DNA from 2 places in the Actinocatenispora thailandica genome. Region 2 is predicted to be linked to the other one. Evidence: riboswitches for the same ligand, from Rfam matches in the RefSeq annotation. Region 2 holds a riboswitch; the other holds the start of a gene.
The links. Region 2 has a riboswitch for thiamine pyrophosphate ahead of Athai_RS19910 (ECF transporter S component). Riboswitches for the same ligand answer to the same signal wherever they lie in the genome.

Region 1 (8,273 bases), 940 kb from region 2:
CGGACGAAAGGCAGCGACTCGATGTCACGTCGCACGTCGGCAACCTGGTGCCACCACCGTCCTGCCAGCTGGGCCGGCACTGGCCGGGTGTGCAGGCCGCCCCGTGACCAGAGCCCGGCGAAGTGGTGCACCGGGCCGTTCCCGCCGCCGACACGCAGATCGGCGCCGGCCGCGATCGACTCGGCCAGCCACTCCCGTGCCGACCCGACAGCGGGCACCCAGTCGCCGTGCCGCACCCGCAGTGTCGCCACCGCGGAGGACAGCGAGCAACCGGTGCCGTGCGTGTTGCGGGTGTCCACCCGCTCGCCGCGGAACTCCACGATGGTGCGGCCACCGGCCAGCCGTCCCGCGGCGTCGACCAGCGCGTCGCGCACGGTGCCCCCGGGTAGGTGCCCACCCTTGGCGAGCACCAGCACCCCGAACCGCCGGGACACGTCCAGCGCCTGTGTGGTGGCTCCGCCCCAGTCGGTGGCCGGCGCCGAGCCGGCGAGCACCGCCAGCTCGGGGATGTTCGGCGTGACCAGATCCGCCTGGCCGATCAGCCCCCGCAGCGCCCGCTCGGCACCCGCATCCAGCAACCGGTCACCGCTGGTCGCCACCATGACCGGGTCGAGGACCACCACCGGTGGCCGGCAGCTGCGCAGCCAGTGCGAGACGGCCTCGATGGCGGCGCCGTCGGCCAGCATCCCGATCTTCACCGCATCGATCTCGACGTCGTCACTGACCGCGGCCAGTTGCTCGGCCAGAAACCCCCGCGGTGGCACGTGCACGCCGCGAACACCACGGGTGTTCTGCGCGACCAGCGCGGTCACCACCGCCATGCCGTACCCACCGGTCGCCGCGATGCTCTTCAGGTCGGCCTGGATGCCGGCGCCGCCGGTGGGGTCGGTGCCGGCGATCGACAACACCCGGGGGATCACGCCGCCTCCCGCCAGGCGGCGGCCAGCCGCGTCGCTGCCCGGTACGGGTCGGGCGCCCGGCACACCGCGGCGGCCACGGCCGCCCCCGCGGCGCCGGCGGTGCGCAGGCCGGGCAGATCGTCGGCCGAGATGCCGCCGATCGCCACCACCGGCCGACGGCACAACCCGGCGAGCCGGCGAAACCCGTCGGTACCCAGCGGCGGCGGCGCATCCTGCTTCGTGTCGGTGGCATGCAGCGCGCCGATTCCGACGTAGTCGACCGGTGCCCGGTTCGCCGCAGCGAGCTGGTCGGCGGTGGCGGCGCTGAGCCCCAGTAGCGCGTCCGGGCCGATCATCGTCCGGGTCACCGGCACCGGCAGGTCGGACTGCCCGATGTGGACTCCGGCAACCCGGATACCGGCCAGCCGGGCGGCGAGATAGACATCGACCCGATCGTTGACGATCAGCGGGATCCGCGGCGGCAGCACCTCGGCGACCCGACGCACGGTGTCGAGCAGTTCGCCGCCGCGAGCGCGCTTGTCCCGCAGCTGGACGGCGGTGACGCCGCCCCGCGCGGCGGCCGCCGCGGTCTTCACCACCGACCGGCCGGCGGTGCGGCAGCTGGTCACGTCGGCGATCAGGTAGAGGGACAGGTCGGGTCGTGCCCCGGCGCCGGTCATGCCAGGCTCGCCCGGGCATCGAGCACGGCACCATCCACGACGGACAGGGCGTCCAGGAAAGCGGGGGCGAAGCTGCCCGGCCCCGCCGCGCGCTCGGCAGCGAGTTCGGCGGCCACCGTGTAGGTCAGTACCGCGGCGACGGTGCTCGCCAGCCGGTCCGGGCCGGTCGCGGCGAAGGCGGCGATGACCGCGCCAAGGGCGCAGCCGCCGCCGGTCATCCGGGTCAGGTGCACGTGCCCGTTGCGTACCCGAACGGTGTCCCGGCCGTCGGTGATCACGTCGACCGGGCCGGACACGGCGACCACCGCGCCGGTCCGGACGGCCAGCTCCGCCGCGACGTCGGCCGCCGCCTCCGCGTCGTCGGTGGCGTCGACGCCGCGTCCACCGGCGCCGGCTCCGGCCACCGCGAGAACCTCCGATGCGTTGCCGCGCACCACGTCCGGGCCGGCGTCGGACAGCACGGCGGCGAGCTCGGTGCGTACCGGCAGGGAACCGACCGCGACCGGATCCAGTACCCACGGGGTGCCGGCGGCCGTGGCCCCGGCCACCGCGGCGCGCATCGCGGCCCGGTGCTCGGCCCCGGGCGTGCCGAGGTTGACCAGCAGGCCCGAGGCGGCGGCGGCGAACCCGCCGGCCTCCTCGGGGAGGTCGACCATCGCCGGTGCGGCGCCGAGGGCGAGCAGCGCGTTCGCGGTGGTGTTGACGGCGACGGAGTTGGTGATGCACTGCACCAACGGGGTCGAGGAACGGACGGCCGCCAGCGCAGCGCGACCGGCGGCGAGCAGGGAGACAGGCGTGCGCGACATGCGCGACATCCCTTCGCTAGTACAAACTAGATCAGGTTCGACGGGTGTGATCTCAGCCCCGATGCGGGGCACCCCGTGTCACGAGTGCGGGTGACGGCCACCTCGGCGGCCGTCACCCGCACCATACATCGCCGCACCGGTCGCACCGGTCGCACCGGCCGCACCGGCCGCACTGGCCGCACTGGCCGCACTGGCCGCACCGGCCGTGCCGCCCGGGCCGCCCGGGCCGCCCGGGCCGGCCCGGTGACGATCGCGACCTCGGCGGTCCGAACACGTAGGCGTTCGGCAGGCCGGCACCCGCTGACCCGAGCCGTCAGGTGCTCGGACGAGCGCCGATCCTCGGCTGCGCCGAGCACCGCGCCGCGTTCACCACCCATGAACCGCCCGCGGCCTGCGCTGGTCCTGCACTCGAACCCGCCGAACCCCCGGGCCGACAGCGCACGACCGGGTCGAGCGATGCGGCACGCGACCGTTCCGGGCGAGCTGCACTCACGTCGGTCCCACCGATTGCCGGCGCCGCGGGTGGCCGTCGGCACCGTCCGCAGGGGGAGCGCCGTGACAGCTGTCGCCTTCTTCGGTGCCACCGGGTATGCCGGTGGCCACCTGACCAAGGAACTGCTCGCTCCTGGGCACCACGTCGTCGCGGTGGCCCGGGACGTCTCCGGGATCGAGCTGCGGCCGGCCCTGGCCGGCCCTGGCCGCCGAGGCCGGCTCGCTGTACGACGAGGCGTTCCTGGGCCGGATCGCCGGAGACGCCGACGTGCTGGCGATCGCCGTGCACGGCAACAGTGAACCAAAGCTCGCCGGCCAGATCCCGATGATCCCGCGGGTCGCCGTGGCCCATCACGTCCGTGTCGGCTTGGTCGGCGCGGCGTCGAGGGTCCCGCCGCGCGACGTCGAGACCGCACGGTGCCGCACCGACCTGCGCGGCAGGCGGCTCGTCGGACGCCGTAGCCACGGGCGCCTCGCGCGAGGTCCCGATCCAGCGGAGGCGGCGGCGGATCCTCACCGAGCAGGGTTGCGAGCGGTCACATCGCACCGGCGGACGGCGCGTGACCTGCACAGCGGGAACAGCGGCGCGAAGCGTCCGCCGGTCAGACGGGATCGGTGAACGAGACCGGCTTGCCGGTGGCGCGGGCATAGGCGATCTCCCTGCTCGTCGACTCACCGACGTACCCGCCGGGGTTGACGACCAGCACCCGGTCAGCCAGGTCGATCTTGCGCAGGTGGAGGGCGCCCAGCACGGTCCTTTGCTCGTTGGTGAGCAACTCGTCTGCTTCGTGGTCCCCGGTGCGCGGGAAGACGCCCGGTGCGACGACGATGACTCCTGCGAAGGTCAGGTCACGGTTCGCTGCACGCATCTCGTCCACGAACCGGGTGGAGCCGCAGATGCAGACGATCTCGGGTCGGCCGGGCACCCTCAGTCCTTCGGGTCGAACGGAAACCGTCAGTGTGTACCGGCAGCGCAAACAGGCACCCGAGCAACGTGGCCTAGCCGGTCGGTGCGGACAGCGGGAGGATGATCTGGAACCGGGTGTCGCCGGGATGTGAGGTGACGCGCAGGTCGCCGCCGTGCCGCTTGACCACGATCCGCCAGCTGACGTCCAGCCCGAGCCCGGTGCCCTGGCCGATCGGCTTGGTGGTGAAGAACGGTTCGAAGATCTGCTGCTGCAGCGCCGCCGGGATGCCCGGCCCGGTGTCGCCGATCTCGACGACGGCGCGGTCACCTTCCCGGCGAGTACGGATGGTCAGGGTGCCGGTGCCGTCCATCGCGTCGACCGCGTTGTCGATGATGTTGGTCCACACCTGGTTGAGTTCCGCCGCGTAGGCCGGCACCGGCGGCAGCGCCGGGTCGTACTCCTTGACGACCTTGACGTTCTCGCCGAGCTTGACCGCCATCATCACCAGCGTCGAGTCGAGCCCCTCGGTCAGGTCGACCACCCGGTGCGGCGCCCGGTCGAGCTGGGAGTACTGCTTCGCGGAGCCGACCAGCGCCGAGATGCGTCCCACCGCCTGCTGGATCTCGTTCATCAGGGTCTCGGTCTCCACCGAGTAGCCCAGCCACTTCAGCGCCGGCTCCAGGAACTCCGGCTCGGTGCTGGCCGCCAGCAGGTCCAGGTCGTCCACGGTGATCCCGGCCGCGGTCAGCACCGGTGCCATCTCCCAGCCGCGGGCGACGTCGTGGTCGTCCAGCCAGTCGGTGATGGCGTCCTCGCGGTCGCTGGTCTCCAGGGCGGTCAGCGCCGGCGCCTTCGCGACCCGGGCGACGAACTCCTCCTGCACCCCGGTGAGGTGCTTGAGCTGCTGGACGTGCAGGTCGCCGGCCGCCAGCAGGGACAGCTTGTGCCGCATCCCGGCGACCCGCTCGCGCAGCGCGTCGGTGGCCCGTACCGCGGCGGCGGCCGGGTTGTTCAGCTCGTGCGTGAGCCCGGCGGTCAGCTTGCCCAGCGCCAGCAGCCGTTCCCGCTGGGTCACCAGCGTCTCGGTGCTGCGCTTGCCGGCGAACATGCCCTGCAGCAGGTGCACCGCCATCGGGAACCACCGGCCGAACGCCGCGTTGAACTCGTCCGCCGGCAGCGCGTAGAACACGCAGTCGGTCACCGCGCGCACGCTGGAGTCGTAGGACTGCTCGATCTGGTCGCCGAAGTAGAACCGCACCGCCCCGCAGTACGCCCCGACGTGGTCGGTGCGGTTGAGCTCCACCTCGTCGCCGCGCACGGTGCGAAACAGCGACAGGGTCCCGGAGCGCAGCACGTAGAAGCAGCGGGCCGGCTCGCCCTCCCGCAGCAGCATCTCGCCGGCGGCCACCGACACCTCGTCGGCGTGTTCGGCGATCCACTCCGCCTGCTCGTCGGTGAGGTGCTCGAACAGTGCCATTCCGTCCAGCTGCGACCGTTCGACACTCATCGGCCAGCCTCCTTCGTCGCAACGTTCCCGCGGCGGGCGGTGCGCCGCCGCGCGCCCGTCGGTGTTCGGCCTCCGCCGGCAGCCATCACTGGTCTTCCAGGTACCGGTGCACCAGGGTGACGGCCATCGCGCCCTCGCCGACGGCGGCGGCGACCCGCTTCACCGACGCGGACCGGACGTCGCCGGCGACGAACACCCCCGGCTGGCTCGACTCCAGGTAGTAGGGGTCGCGGTCGAGCGTCCAGCCCGCCGGGCGCTGCCCGCTGACCAGCAGGTCCGGCCCGGTACGCACGAACCCGAGCGGGTCGCGTTCGACGACGCCGTCGAGCCAGTCGGTGTGCGGCCGGGCGCCGATGAACACGAACAGGTGGCTGGACGCGACCTCGTCGACGGCGTCGGTGAGCCGGTCGCGCAGCCGCAGCCCGACCAGGTGATCGTCGCCGAGCACCTCCTCGACCACGGTGTGCGGACGCACCGTGATGGAGTCGATCGCCTCGATCTGCTCGATCAGGTAGTGCGACATGGACCGCTTCAGCGATTCGCCGCGCACCAGGATCGTCACCGACCGGGCGTGCCGGGAGAAGAACACGGCGGCCTGGCCGGCGGAGTTGGCGCCGCCCACCACGTACACCGACTGCCCGCTGCAGGACGGCGCCTCGGTGTTCGCCGAGCCGTAGTAGACGCCGCGACCGGTCAGCCGGTCCGATCCGACGGCATCGAGCGTCCGGTACGCCACGCCGGTGGCGAGGATCACCGCATGCGCGGCGACCTCGGTACCGTCGCCGAACCGCACCACCCGGGCCGAGCCGCGGGCCTCCAGCGCCACCACGTCCCGGGCGGCCAGCACCTCGGTACCGAACTTGACCGCCTGCCGGCGGGCCCGGTCGGTCAGCTGCGAGCCGGAGACGCCGTCCGGGAAGCCGAGATAGTTCTCGATCCGGGAGCTCTGCCCGGCCTGGCCGCCGGTCGCCTCCCGCTCGACCAGGACGGTGCGCAGCCCCTCGGAGGCGCCGTAGACCGCCGCGCCGAGCCCGGCGGGACCGGCGCCGATGACGACCAGGTCGTAGAAGTCGGCGGACGGTGCGGTGGACAGCCCGACCGCGCCGGCGAGTTGGACCTCGTCGGGGGAGCGCAGCACACCGCCGTCCGGGGTGATCACCACCGGGATGTCGTCGGCGGTGGCCCCGGCCGCGGACAGCAGTCGCTGCCCCTCCGGCTCGTCGACGCTGAACCACCGGTACGGCACGGTGTTGCGGGCGAGGAACTCGCGGGCCGCGAACGACGGCGCCGACCATCGGTGCCCGACGACCTTCACCTCGTCGACCGGGGCCTCGCCGGTGGCGCGCCACATCTCGATCAGCGCGTCGACCACCGGGTACAGCTTCTCCTCCGGTGGATCCCACGGCTTGAGCAGGTAGTGGTCGACGTCGACCACGTTGATCGCCTGGATCGCCGCGTCGGTGTCCGCGTACGCGGTGAGCAGCGCCCGGCGCGCGCGGGGGAACAGGTCCATGGCCTGCTCCAGGAAGTCGATGCCGGTCATTTCCGGCATCCGGTAGTCGGCGAGCATCGCGGCGACCGGCTCGCCGCGCAGTTTGAGCTCCTTGAGGGCGTCGAGGGCGTCCCGACCGGAATCGGCCCGGACGATCCGGAAGTCCTCGCCGTACCGCCGCCGCAGGTCGCGCGCGACAGCCCGGGACACGCCCGGGTCGTCGTCCACGGTGAGCAGCACCGGTTTCGCCTGGCGCCGGTCGATCATCGCTTGGCCCTCCCCGCCACCGGCGCACCCCCGTACCGGTACGCCACCGGCAACGATACGGCCGTCGCGGGCCCGCCGGGCCGGCGCCGGCCGGCCGGCCGACATGACCCGCGCCACGAGCCTGGCTGGCGGGCCGGGCCGCGGCAGGCGAGACTCGTGCCACGAGCCCGGCGGGCGGCCGGTTCGCTGCCGCCGCAATGCGGCTCCGCGTCCTGAGCAGCGCTCCCGCGCCGCGGGTACTAGGGTGGGTCGCGGTGCGCCGGGAAGTCTGGTCGGCAGTGACTCGACCGACCCCACCCGACGAAGGGCGCCCGATGCACGCCAGTGAACTCGCCGCACCGTTCCCCACCGTCCGGATGGACACCCCGGCGCTGGACGCCGCCCGGCTGCTGGCCGGTCGTGACCTGCCCGGCCTGCTGGTGCTCGACGACGATGGCCGGCCGGCGGTGATCCTGCCCGGCACCGAGGTGCTCTCGCTCGCGATCCCGGCGTACTGCCAGGACGACCCGGCGCTGGCCCGCGCCGTCGACGAGGCGGCGGCGGACGTGTTCCTGCGCGGCGTCGCCGACCGCACCGTCGCCGAATGCCTGCCCGAGAAGCACCGCCCGGTGCCAACCGTGCCGCCGGACGCCACGGTGTTGGAGGTGGCGTCGGTGATGGCCGGTACCCGCATCCCGCTGGTCGCCGTCTCCGACCACGGCCGGCCGTACCAGGGTGTCGTCACCCTCGACGCGCTGCTCGACCGCCTGCTGGGGACCTGACCGTGCTGGCGTGGGCCGCGGTGGCGGTGTTCGTCGGCGCGTACGCGCTGATCGCGACGGAGAAGATCAACCGGGTGGCGGCGGCGCTCGGCGGCGCCTGCGTGATGTTGCTGATCGGCGCGGCCACGCCGGCCACGGCGTTCTTCGCCGAGGACACCGGCATCGACTGGAACGTCCTGGTCCTGCTGGTCGGCATGATGCTCGTGGTCGCGGTGCTCAAGCGCACCGGCGCCTTCGAGTACCTGGCGATCTGGGCGGCGAAACGCGCCAGGGGCCGCCCCTTCCGCGTCATGGTGATCCTGGTGCTGGTCACCGCGGTGGCCTCGGCAGTGCTCGACAACGTCACGACGGTGCTGCTGGTCGCGCCCGTCACGCTGCTGGTGTGCGAGCGGCTCGGGGTGCCGTTCCCGCCGTTCCTGATCGCCGAGGCGATGGCGTCCAACATCGGCGGTACCGCCACG
Region 2 (8,273 bases):
AGTTCTGCGTGCTGCCGGCCGGCAACAGGTTCCTCGCCGACTGCGGCTTCCTCGGCGCGCTGGCCTGCGACGGCACCCAGGCCGTCGGGTACTTCTGGAGCGCGGCGCTCGGCTGGCCGCTGGTGTGGGACCAGGACGAGGAGACCGCGATCCGGTCACCACACGGCGGCCCGAAGGTCACCTGGGGCGGCCCGCCCGTGGCGCCCAAGCTCGGCAAGAACCGGCTGCACTTCGATCTCGCGCCGGACGGCGACCCACAGGCCGAACTGGACCGGCTGCTCGCGCTCGGCGCGAGCCGGCTGGACATCGGCCAGGGCGACGTCGACTGGACCGTCCTCGCCGACCCCGACGGCAACGAGTTCTGCCTGCGAAACCGCTGAATCACCGCCCCGCCCGCCGGCCGCCGCCCGCCGCCCGCCGCCCGCCGCCCGCCGCCCGCTGGCCGCTGGCCGCGTCGATCATGGGGTTGTCGGCTAGGTAAGCGCTTGCCCGAAAGACAACGCCATGATCAACTTCGCCGGGCGACGGGGCCGGGGGTGGGGGTGGGGTCGGTCAGCGCGGGACGTGCCGGCGCACGCTGGGCACCGTGGCGGGCCCGGGTTCGTGGTGGGCGACCCACGGCCCGTCGTCGCTCGGCGGCAGGATGCCGTCCTCCAGGAACGCGTACCGGCCGTCGAGCACCCGAGCCGCAGCCCGGCGGGCCAGCTCGTCGTCGTTGCGCCACAAGGCATCGAACAGCGCGTCGGCCCGCGCGGTGGCCTGCACGCAGAACAGGTCGGCGAGTTCGGCGGAAGCGGCCGCCTGCGGCGCGCCGGCGCGCTCGTCCCGGCTGGCGCGCACGCAGGCCGCGGTCATCGCGAACAGCTCGGCGCCGATGTCGACGATGCGACCGAGGAACCGTTCCTTGCGCTCCAGGCCGCCCTGCCAGCGCGCCATCGCGTAGAACGTGGACCGGGCCAGGCGCCGGCTCGCCCGCTCCACGTACCGCAGGTGCCGGGCCAGCGGCCCGAACTCGGCGTACGAGGCCGGGTTCTGGCCCCGGCCCACCGCCAGGCCGGGCAGCCAGTGCGCGTAGAACGCGCCGGCCCTGGCGCCCGCGCGCGCCTTGCCGGGCAGCGCCACCTCCGGGTCGATCAGTTCACCGGCGACCGACAGGTGCTGGTCGACCGCCTCGCGCGCGATGAACAGCCGCATGATCTCGCTGGAGCCCTCGAAGATCCGGTTGATCCGCATGTCCCGCAGCAGTTGCTCGGTGCGGATCGGGCGCTCGCCCCGGGCGGCCAGCGAGTCGGCCGTCTCGTACCCGCGGCCACCGCGGATCTGCATCCCCGCGTCGACGATGCGCCAGCCCAGCTCCGAGGCGTACAGCTTGGCGATCGCGGCCTCGATCCGGATGTCGTTGCGGTCGTCGTCGGCGAGCAGGTCGCACAGGTCGAGCACCGCCTCCATGCCGTAGGTCCCGGCGGCCATCTCGGCGAGTTGGCCGCCGACGGCCTCGTGCTTGCCGACCGGCTTGCCCCACTGCACCCGGGCCGCGGCGAACTCGCGCGCCACCGCCAGGCTGTACTTGGCGGCGCCGACGCACGGCGCCGGCAGTGCCAGCCGGCCGGTGTTCAGCGTGGTGAGGGCGATCTTCAGGCCCTGCCCCTCGGCGCCGATCCGGTCCTCGGCCGGCACGTGCACGTGGTGGAAGCGGGTGACGCTGTTCTCCAGGCCGCGCAGCCCCATGAACGCGTTGCGCCGCTCGACCGTGATGCCCTCGGCGTCGGCCGGTACGACGAAGGCGGTGATCCCGGCGTCGGGGACCCGGGCCAGCACCACCAGCAGGTCGGCGAGCACGCCGTTGGTGGCCCACAGCTTCACCCCGTCGATCCGGTACCCGCCGTCGTCGGTGCGGGTGGCGCTGGTGGCCAGCCGCGCCGGATCGGAGCCGACGTCCGGCTCGGTGAGCAGGAACGCGCTGATCTCACCGGCGGCGAGCCGCGGCAGGTACTTGCGTTTCTGCTCCTCGGTGCCGAACAGCTTGAGCGGCTGCGGCACCCCGATCGACTGGTGCGCGGACAGCAGCGCGGCGACCGCCGGTGACGCCGAGGAGATGACCATCAGGGCGCGGCCGTAGTAGTACTGCGACAGGCCGACCCCGCCGTACGACGGGTCGATCTTCATCCCGAACGCGCCGAGCTCGCGCAGGCCGCGCAGGGTGTCGTCGTCGATGCGGTCGTCGCGCTCGATCCGGCGGCCGTCGATGCGGGTGGCGGCGAACTCGCGCACCTTCGCGAGGTACGCCTCGCCGCGCTCGACGTCGGCCGGGTCCGGCTCCGGGTGCGGGTGGACCAGGTCCAGCCGCAGCCGGCCGAGGAACAGCTCCTTGCCGAAGCTGGGCTTGCGCCACTCGGTCTCGCGGGCCTGCTCGGCGGCCCGGCGTGCGGCCGCCTCGTCGACGTGTCGGCCCGGGTGCTCGTCGCGCACGGTCGCGGTCATCTCGACCCCCTCGCTGCGGCTCTGTTGTCGAGGCTACTCGTGGGTGTTACCCACAGGTAGCCAAATCACACAGGTCGTGCCGGAGCGAGCCGGACGGACGATCAGTCGCTGACCGGGAGTGCGACCGCGACCTCGGCCGGCATGGTGAAGCCGTGGAACGTGCCGGAACCGCCGATTCCGGCCAGCCGGCCGGTCCCGGCCAGCAACCGGAAGTCGCCCGCGACCAGGGAGTCCATCGACTCCGGCAGGTTGCCGGCGGTGCGCTCCGGCTGGCCGCCGACCGGCACCAGGGCGGTGCCGGGGCCGGCCAGCTCGGCCGGCACGGCGAGCTCGGGTCGGCGGTCCCGGGCGACGCCGCGGAACTGGTAGTGGATGGTGTCGGCGCCGAAGCTCAGCTCCCAGATGCCGCGGAACCCACCGGTGGCCTCGTCGGCGGCGAAGTCGACGACCTGGGCGGTCCCGAAGCCGTTGATCGGGCCACGCGCGGTGGCCCGGATCACCGAACCGGCCAGATCCGGCGTGCGGGCGAAGGTGATCGTCTGGTTGGGCCGCCCGGACTGGGTGTGGTGGCGAATCCGCGGGGTGTTGTTGCTCGCCGCGGCCGGTGCGCTCACCGCCACGGTGAGACCGGCCGCCGCCATCAGGACCGCTCCCCAACGCCTGATCATTCGTCCTCCCAATCCCGGGGGGGGGTGGCGGATGCCAACGCGTTCGAGGCTGCCACGCGAACCCGACGCCCACCGACCAACGGCCTTCGAACAACCTGTGAACCATCTCCCCCGACTCGCCGCCGCCGACCGGCCCGCCCGCACCGGCCGCGTCTGTTAGTGCGCGCACACCGCGGACTCGGGTGATTGAGCTCCTACCGCCGGGGCACTAGGGTCGTAGTCGACAACATGAGGGCCGGACGGTCCTCGCATATCGACAGGGGAGCGCACGACGCTGAGAGTGCGACACCGGTGCCGCCGGGTCGCAGACCCTCGAACCTGATCTGGGTAATGCCAGCGCAGGGAGTTCGGTTTGATCTCACGCAGTTCGGCGTGCCGTCGGCATCTCGCCGCGACACGTCGCCGTGTCCGGCATGACCGGGTACGGGTGGCTCCTCCTGGTTCACGGACTGGGAGGTACAGCGATGGGTGACACGACACGCAGCCTGAGATGGCGCACGATCGACATCGTCGTGGCGTCGGTGCTCGGCGTGGCGATCGGTGTGGTGTTCTGGGCGTGGTCGCTGCTGTGGGGCGTGTTCGGCACCGCGTTCGACTTCTTGCCGGCCGGCGGTCTCGGCATCGGCATCTGGATGCTCGGCGCCGTGCTCGGTGGGCTGATCATCCGCAAGCCCGGCGCCGCGGTGTACGTCGAGGTGATCGCGGCGCTGGTGGAGGCGCTGATCGGCAACCAGTGGGGCCTGACCTCCGTCCTGGAGGGCTTCGTCGAGGCCCTCGGCGCCGAACTGGTGTTCGCGCTGTTCGCCTACCGGGTGTTCAAGCTGCCGGTGGCGCTGCTGGCCGGCGCCGCGGCGGCGGTGTTCGCGACCGTCTGGGAATGGTTCACCTACTACCCGGCGTGGGGCTGGGGCTGGAAGCTCGCCTACACCGGCTTCGGCGCGATCAGCGGTCTGCTGCTCGCCGGGCTGCTCGGCTGGGCCCTGGTCCGGGCGATGGCCGGTACCGGGGTGCTCGACCGGTTCGGCGCCGGCCGCGAGCGCGCCCGCACCGTGTGACGTCATGACCACCCTTGCGGTACGCGGGTTCTCCTGGCGGCACGCGGGCCGTTCGGCCTGGGCGGTGCGCGACGTCGACCTGCGGGTCGAGCCGGGCGAGCGGGTGCTGCTGCTGGGGCCGTCGGGCGCCGGCAAGTCGACGCTGCTCGCCGGTATCGCCGGGCTGCTGCCCGCCGACACCGGCGAGTCGGCCGGCGAGATCCTGCTGGACGGCCGGCCGCCGGGCGGCACCCACCGGCCCGGGATCCTGTTCCAGGACCCGGAAACCCAGCTGGTGATGGCCCGCAGCGGCGACGACGTCGCGTTCGGGTTGGAGTGCCGGGGCGTACCACCCGCCGCGATCTGGCCGCGGGTCGACGACACCCTGCGTACCGTCGGATTCGGGTACCCGCGCGAGCGGGCCACCGACGCGCTGTCCGGCGGGGAGAAGCAGCGGCTGGCGCTGGCCGGAGTGCTCGCCCCGGACCCGGAGCTGCTGCTGCTCGACGAGCCGACCGCTAACCTCGATCCGGCCGGTGCCGACCTGGTCCGTGCCGCGATCGCCGGCGCACTGGCCGACCGGCGCCGCAGCATGATCCTGGTCGAGCACCGGGTGTCCGAGGCGCTGCCGCTGGTCGACCGGGTCGTGGTGCTCGCCGCCGGCGGCGGCATCGCCGTCGACGGGCCCCCGGCCAGGGTCTTCGCCGAGCACGGCGCAACGCTGGCCGAGCAAGGGGTCTGGGTGCCCGGCTCGGTGCACCCGCGGCCACGCCCGGCCCGTACCGCGGGGCCGGCCTTGCTGCGCGCCGAGCGGCTCGGCTACACCCACCGCGACCGCACCGCGCCGGCACTGTCCGATGTGGACCTTTCGGTACCGGCCGGGCAGGTGCTCGCGGTGCTGGGGCACAACGGCTCGGGCAAGTCGACGCTGGCGATGCTGCTCGGCGGGCTGCTGGCGCCCGGCACCGGGCGGGTGGTCGCCGAACCGGCGCTGACCGCCGGCCGGCCGGAGCCGAAGCCACCGTACCGGTGGCGGGCCGCGGCGCTCGCCGGCCGGATCGGCTCGGTGTTCCAGAACCCGGAGCACCAGTTCGTCGCCGCCCGGGTACGCGACGAGCTCGCGCTCGGGCCACGCCGGCTGCACCGGCCGGCCGCCGAGATCGCCGCCACCGTCGACGCGCTGCTCGACCGGCTGCGGTTGAGCCGGCTCGCCGACGCGAACCCGTACTCGCTGTCCGGCGGCGAGCAGCGCCGGCTGTCGGTGGCGACCGCGCTGTCGGCCGCACCGCGGCTGCTGGTACTCGACGAACCGACGTTCGGTCAGGACCTGCGGACCTGGCGGGAGACGGTGGCGCTGCTGGGCGAGCTGGCCGACGACGGCCGCGGCCTCGCGGTCGTCACCCACGACACCGACCTGGTCGAGGCGCTCGCGGACCGTACCGTCCGGCTGGCCGGCGGCCGGCTGAGCACCCCGGCGGGGGTGGCCTGATGCGCCTCATGCCCGCCGTCGCACCGCCGGACGCCCCGATCGCGCGGCTCAACCCGCTCGCCAAGCTCGGTGCCGCGCTCGCCGTCTCGCTGGCGGTACTGGCCTCGATCGACCCGGTGACCCCGGCGGTGGCGCTGGCCGGGGTGCTCGCGGTGCTGCCGTTCGCCGGGTTGAGCTACCGGCGGCTGCTGCGCCGCGGCTGGCCGATCCTGATCGGCGCGGCCCTGGTCGGCAGCGCGAACATGCTGTTCGCCGCCGACCAGGGCGGGGCCACCTATCTGGACCTCGGGCCGCTGCACCTGTCCTCGGTCAGCCTCGCCGGCGGCGGTGCGCTGGGGTTGCGGGTCCTCGCGATCGCGCTGCCCGGGGTGGTCGCGTTCGCCACCGTCGACCCGACGGACCTCGCCGACTGCCTGGTGCAGCAGCTGCGGGTACCGGCCCGCTTCGCGATCGGCGCGCTCGCCGCCTACCGGCTGCTCCCGCTGCTGGCCGACGAGTGGGAGCTGCTGGGCCTGGCCCGCCGGGCCCGCGGGATCGACGCCGGCGCGAACCCGCTCGCCCGCGGCCGACTGTTCGCCGCGACGATGTTCGCGCTGCTGGTGGGCGCGGTACGGCGGGGTGGCCGGCTGGCCACCGCGATGGACGCGCGCGGCTTCGACGCCGCTACCCCGCGCACCTTCGCCCGCCGGCACCCGTTCACCGGCCCCGACCGGCTGGTACTGGCCGGCGGGGTGCTGCTGGCCGCGGTGGCGCTCGCGGTCAGCATCGGCACCGGTACCTTCGTCCCGCTGGTCGGCTGACCGCGGGCACCGCCGGTCGGCCCGGCGCGGTGCCCAGCGGGCTCGGACGGCGGCGGGCCCGGCGGGCGCTCGGCCGGCGGCGTGCCCGGCGGGCTCGGACGGCGGCGGGCGCTCGGACGGCGGCGTGCCCGTCGGCCGCTGCCCGCGCCGGCAACGGGCGGGTCGGTGTCAGCCGGCGACGAGTTTCTCCAGGGTGGCGCGGGCGCCGACGCGGTGCAGCGAGTCGAGCGTGCCGAGGTAGGCCGCGGTGAACCGCTCGTCGTCGATCAGGTCGCCGAAGATGCTGCGATCGGCGAGGAACGCGAGTGGCTCGGTGCGCTGCCGCCGGGCGGCGGCGGTGAGCCGGTCGGCGAGCGGGTCGACCACGGTGATCGGCTCGCCCTGCTCGTCGACGCCCTCGGCGTAGCGCGCCCAGCTCGCCACCACGGCGGCGGCGTGCCCGATCGGGCCGCCGGTGGCCAGTTGCGCGCGGACCACCGGCAGCAGCCACTTCGGGATCCGGTCGGAGCTCTCCGCGCACAACCGGGCGATCGTGTCGCGCACCTCCGGGTTGGCGAACCGTTCCAGCAGGCTCGCCTTGTACGCGTCGAGGTCGACGCCGGGGACCGGGGCGAGGGTCGGGGTGCCCTCCCGGTCCATGTACTGCCGCAGGAACCGCGCGAACAGCGGGTCGCCGGCCGCCTCGTGCACCAGCCGGTAGCCGGCGAGGTGGCCGAAGTAGGCCACCGCCTGGTGGCTGGCGTTGAGCAGCCGCAACTTCATCAGCTCGTACGGCTCGACGTCGTCGACGACCTGCACGCCGACCTTCTCGTACGAGGGGCGGCCGGCGCCGAAGTCGTCGGCCAGCACCCACTGGGTGAACGGCTCGCAGACCACCGGCCAGCGGTCCCGCACCCCGAACCGGCGGGCGATCTCGGCCCGGTCGGCGTCGGTGGTGACCGGCGTGATCCGGTCCACCATCGAGTTCGGGAACCGGACGTTCGCCTCAATCCAGTCGGCCAGTTCCGGGTCGCGCAGCCGGGCGAAGGCGGTGAACACCCGCCGGGACAGGTCGCCGTTGCCCTGCAGGTTGTCGCAGGACATCAGGGTGAACGGGACGACGCCGCGGGCCCGCCGCCGGGCGAGCGCCTCGACGATCAGCCCGAAGCTGGTCCGCGGTGCCGCCCCGGCATCAGGTCGTGCTGCACGTCGGGGTTGTCGGCGGCGAACTCCCCGGTGACGTGGTGCAGGTTGTAGCCGCCCTCGGTGACGGTCAGCGACACGATCCGGGTGCTGGGCGCGGCCATCCGCTCGACGACCGCCTCCGGGTCGTCCGGCGCGAACAGGTAGTCCACGATCGACCCGATCACCCGCGGCTCGTACCGCCCGTCCGGATGCTTGACGACCAGCGTGTACAGGTGGTCCTGAGCGGCCAGCGCGTCGGCCATCGCGCGATCCGCCGGCAGCACCCCGACGCCGCAGATGCCCCAGTCCAGCGCCTCCCCGCCGGCCATCAGCCGGTCCAGGTACATCGCCTGGTGGGCGCGGTGGAACCCGCCGACGCCCAGGTGCACGATGCCCACCGTCACCCGGCTGCGGTCGTACCCCGGCACGGCCACCTCGTCGGGCAGCTCCCGGACCGTCTTCGCGTTCAGGGCAACCACGCCATACCTCCGATCTCACGGCTCAGCAGAACGGTACGGCAGCAGAGCCGGTGCGCCGAGTGTGGCCGGCGATCGGGCAGCCAGCGGGCCGATCCGGGCACCGGTACGGCCCGAATCGGTCAGCCGCGCCGCAGCAGCCGGCCGACGGCGGACATCAT

Region 1: it holds a riboswitch for thiamine pyrophosphate, as region 2 does, so the genes downstream of both, thiM (hydroxyethylthiazole kinase) here and Athai_RS19910 (ECF transporter S component) in region 2, are expected to answer to the same signal.

The regions. Positions count from the first base shown of each region.
Region 1 is NZ_AP023355.1:3,530,207-3,538,479, reverse strand. Features, by position in the region: gene Athai_RS15685 (bifunctional hydroxymethylpyrimidine kinase/phosphomethylpyrimidine kinase) at 1-920, opposite strand, end outside; gene thiE (thiamine phosphate synthase) at 917-1,579, opposite strand; gene thiM (hydroxyethylthiazole kinase) at 1,576-2,385, opposite strand; TPP riboswitch at 2,377-2,471, opposite strand; gene Athai_RS15665 (hypothetical protein) at 3,480-3,803, opposite strand; gene Athai_RS15660 (ATP-binding protein) at 3,877-5,292, opposite strand; gene Athai_RS15655 (NAD(P)/FAD-dependent oxidoreductase) at 5,378-7,051, opposite strand; gene Athai_RS15650 (CBS domain-containing protein) at 7,366-7,812, shown strand; gene Athai_RS15645 (ArsB/NhaD family transporter) at 7,815-8,273, shown strand, end outside.
Region 2 is NZ_AP023355.1:4,469,612-4,477,884, forward strand. Features, by position in the region: gene Athai_RS19895 (VOC family protein) at 1-380, shown strand, start outside; gene Athai_RS19900 (acyl-CoA dehydrogenase family protein) at 553-2,481, opposite strand; gene Athai_RS19905 (hypothetical protein) at 2,583-3,122, opposite strand; TPP riboswitch at 3,398-3,512, shown strand; gene Athai_RS19910 (ECF transporter S component) at 3,614-4,204, shown strand; gene Athai_RS19915 (ABC transporter ATP-binding protein) at 4,209-5,672, shown strand; gene Athai_RS19920 (energy-coupling factor transporter transmembrane component T family protein) at 5,672-6,472, shown strand; gene Athai_RS34285 (mannitol dehydrogenase family protein) at 6,641-7,612, opposite strand; gene Athai_RS34290 (mannitol dehydrogenase family protein) at 7,609-8,115, opposite strand; gene Athai_RS19930 (metal-sensitive transcriptional regulator) at 8,235-8,273, opposite strand, start outside.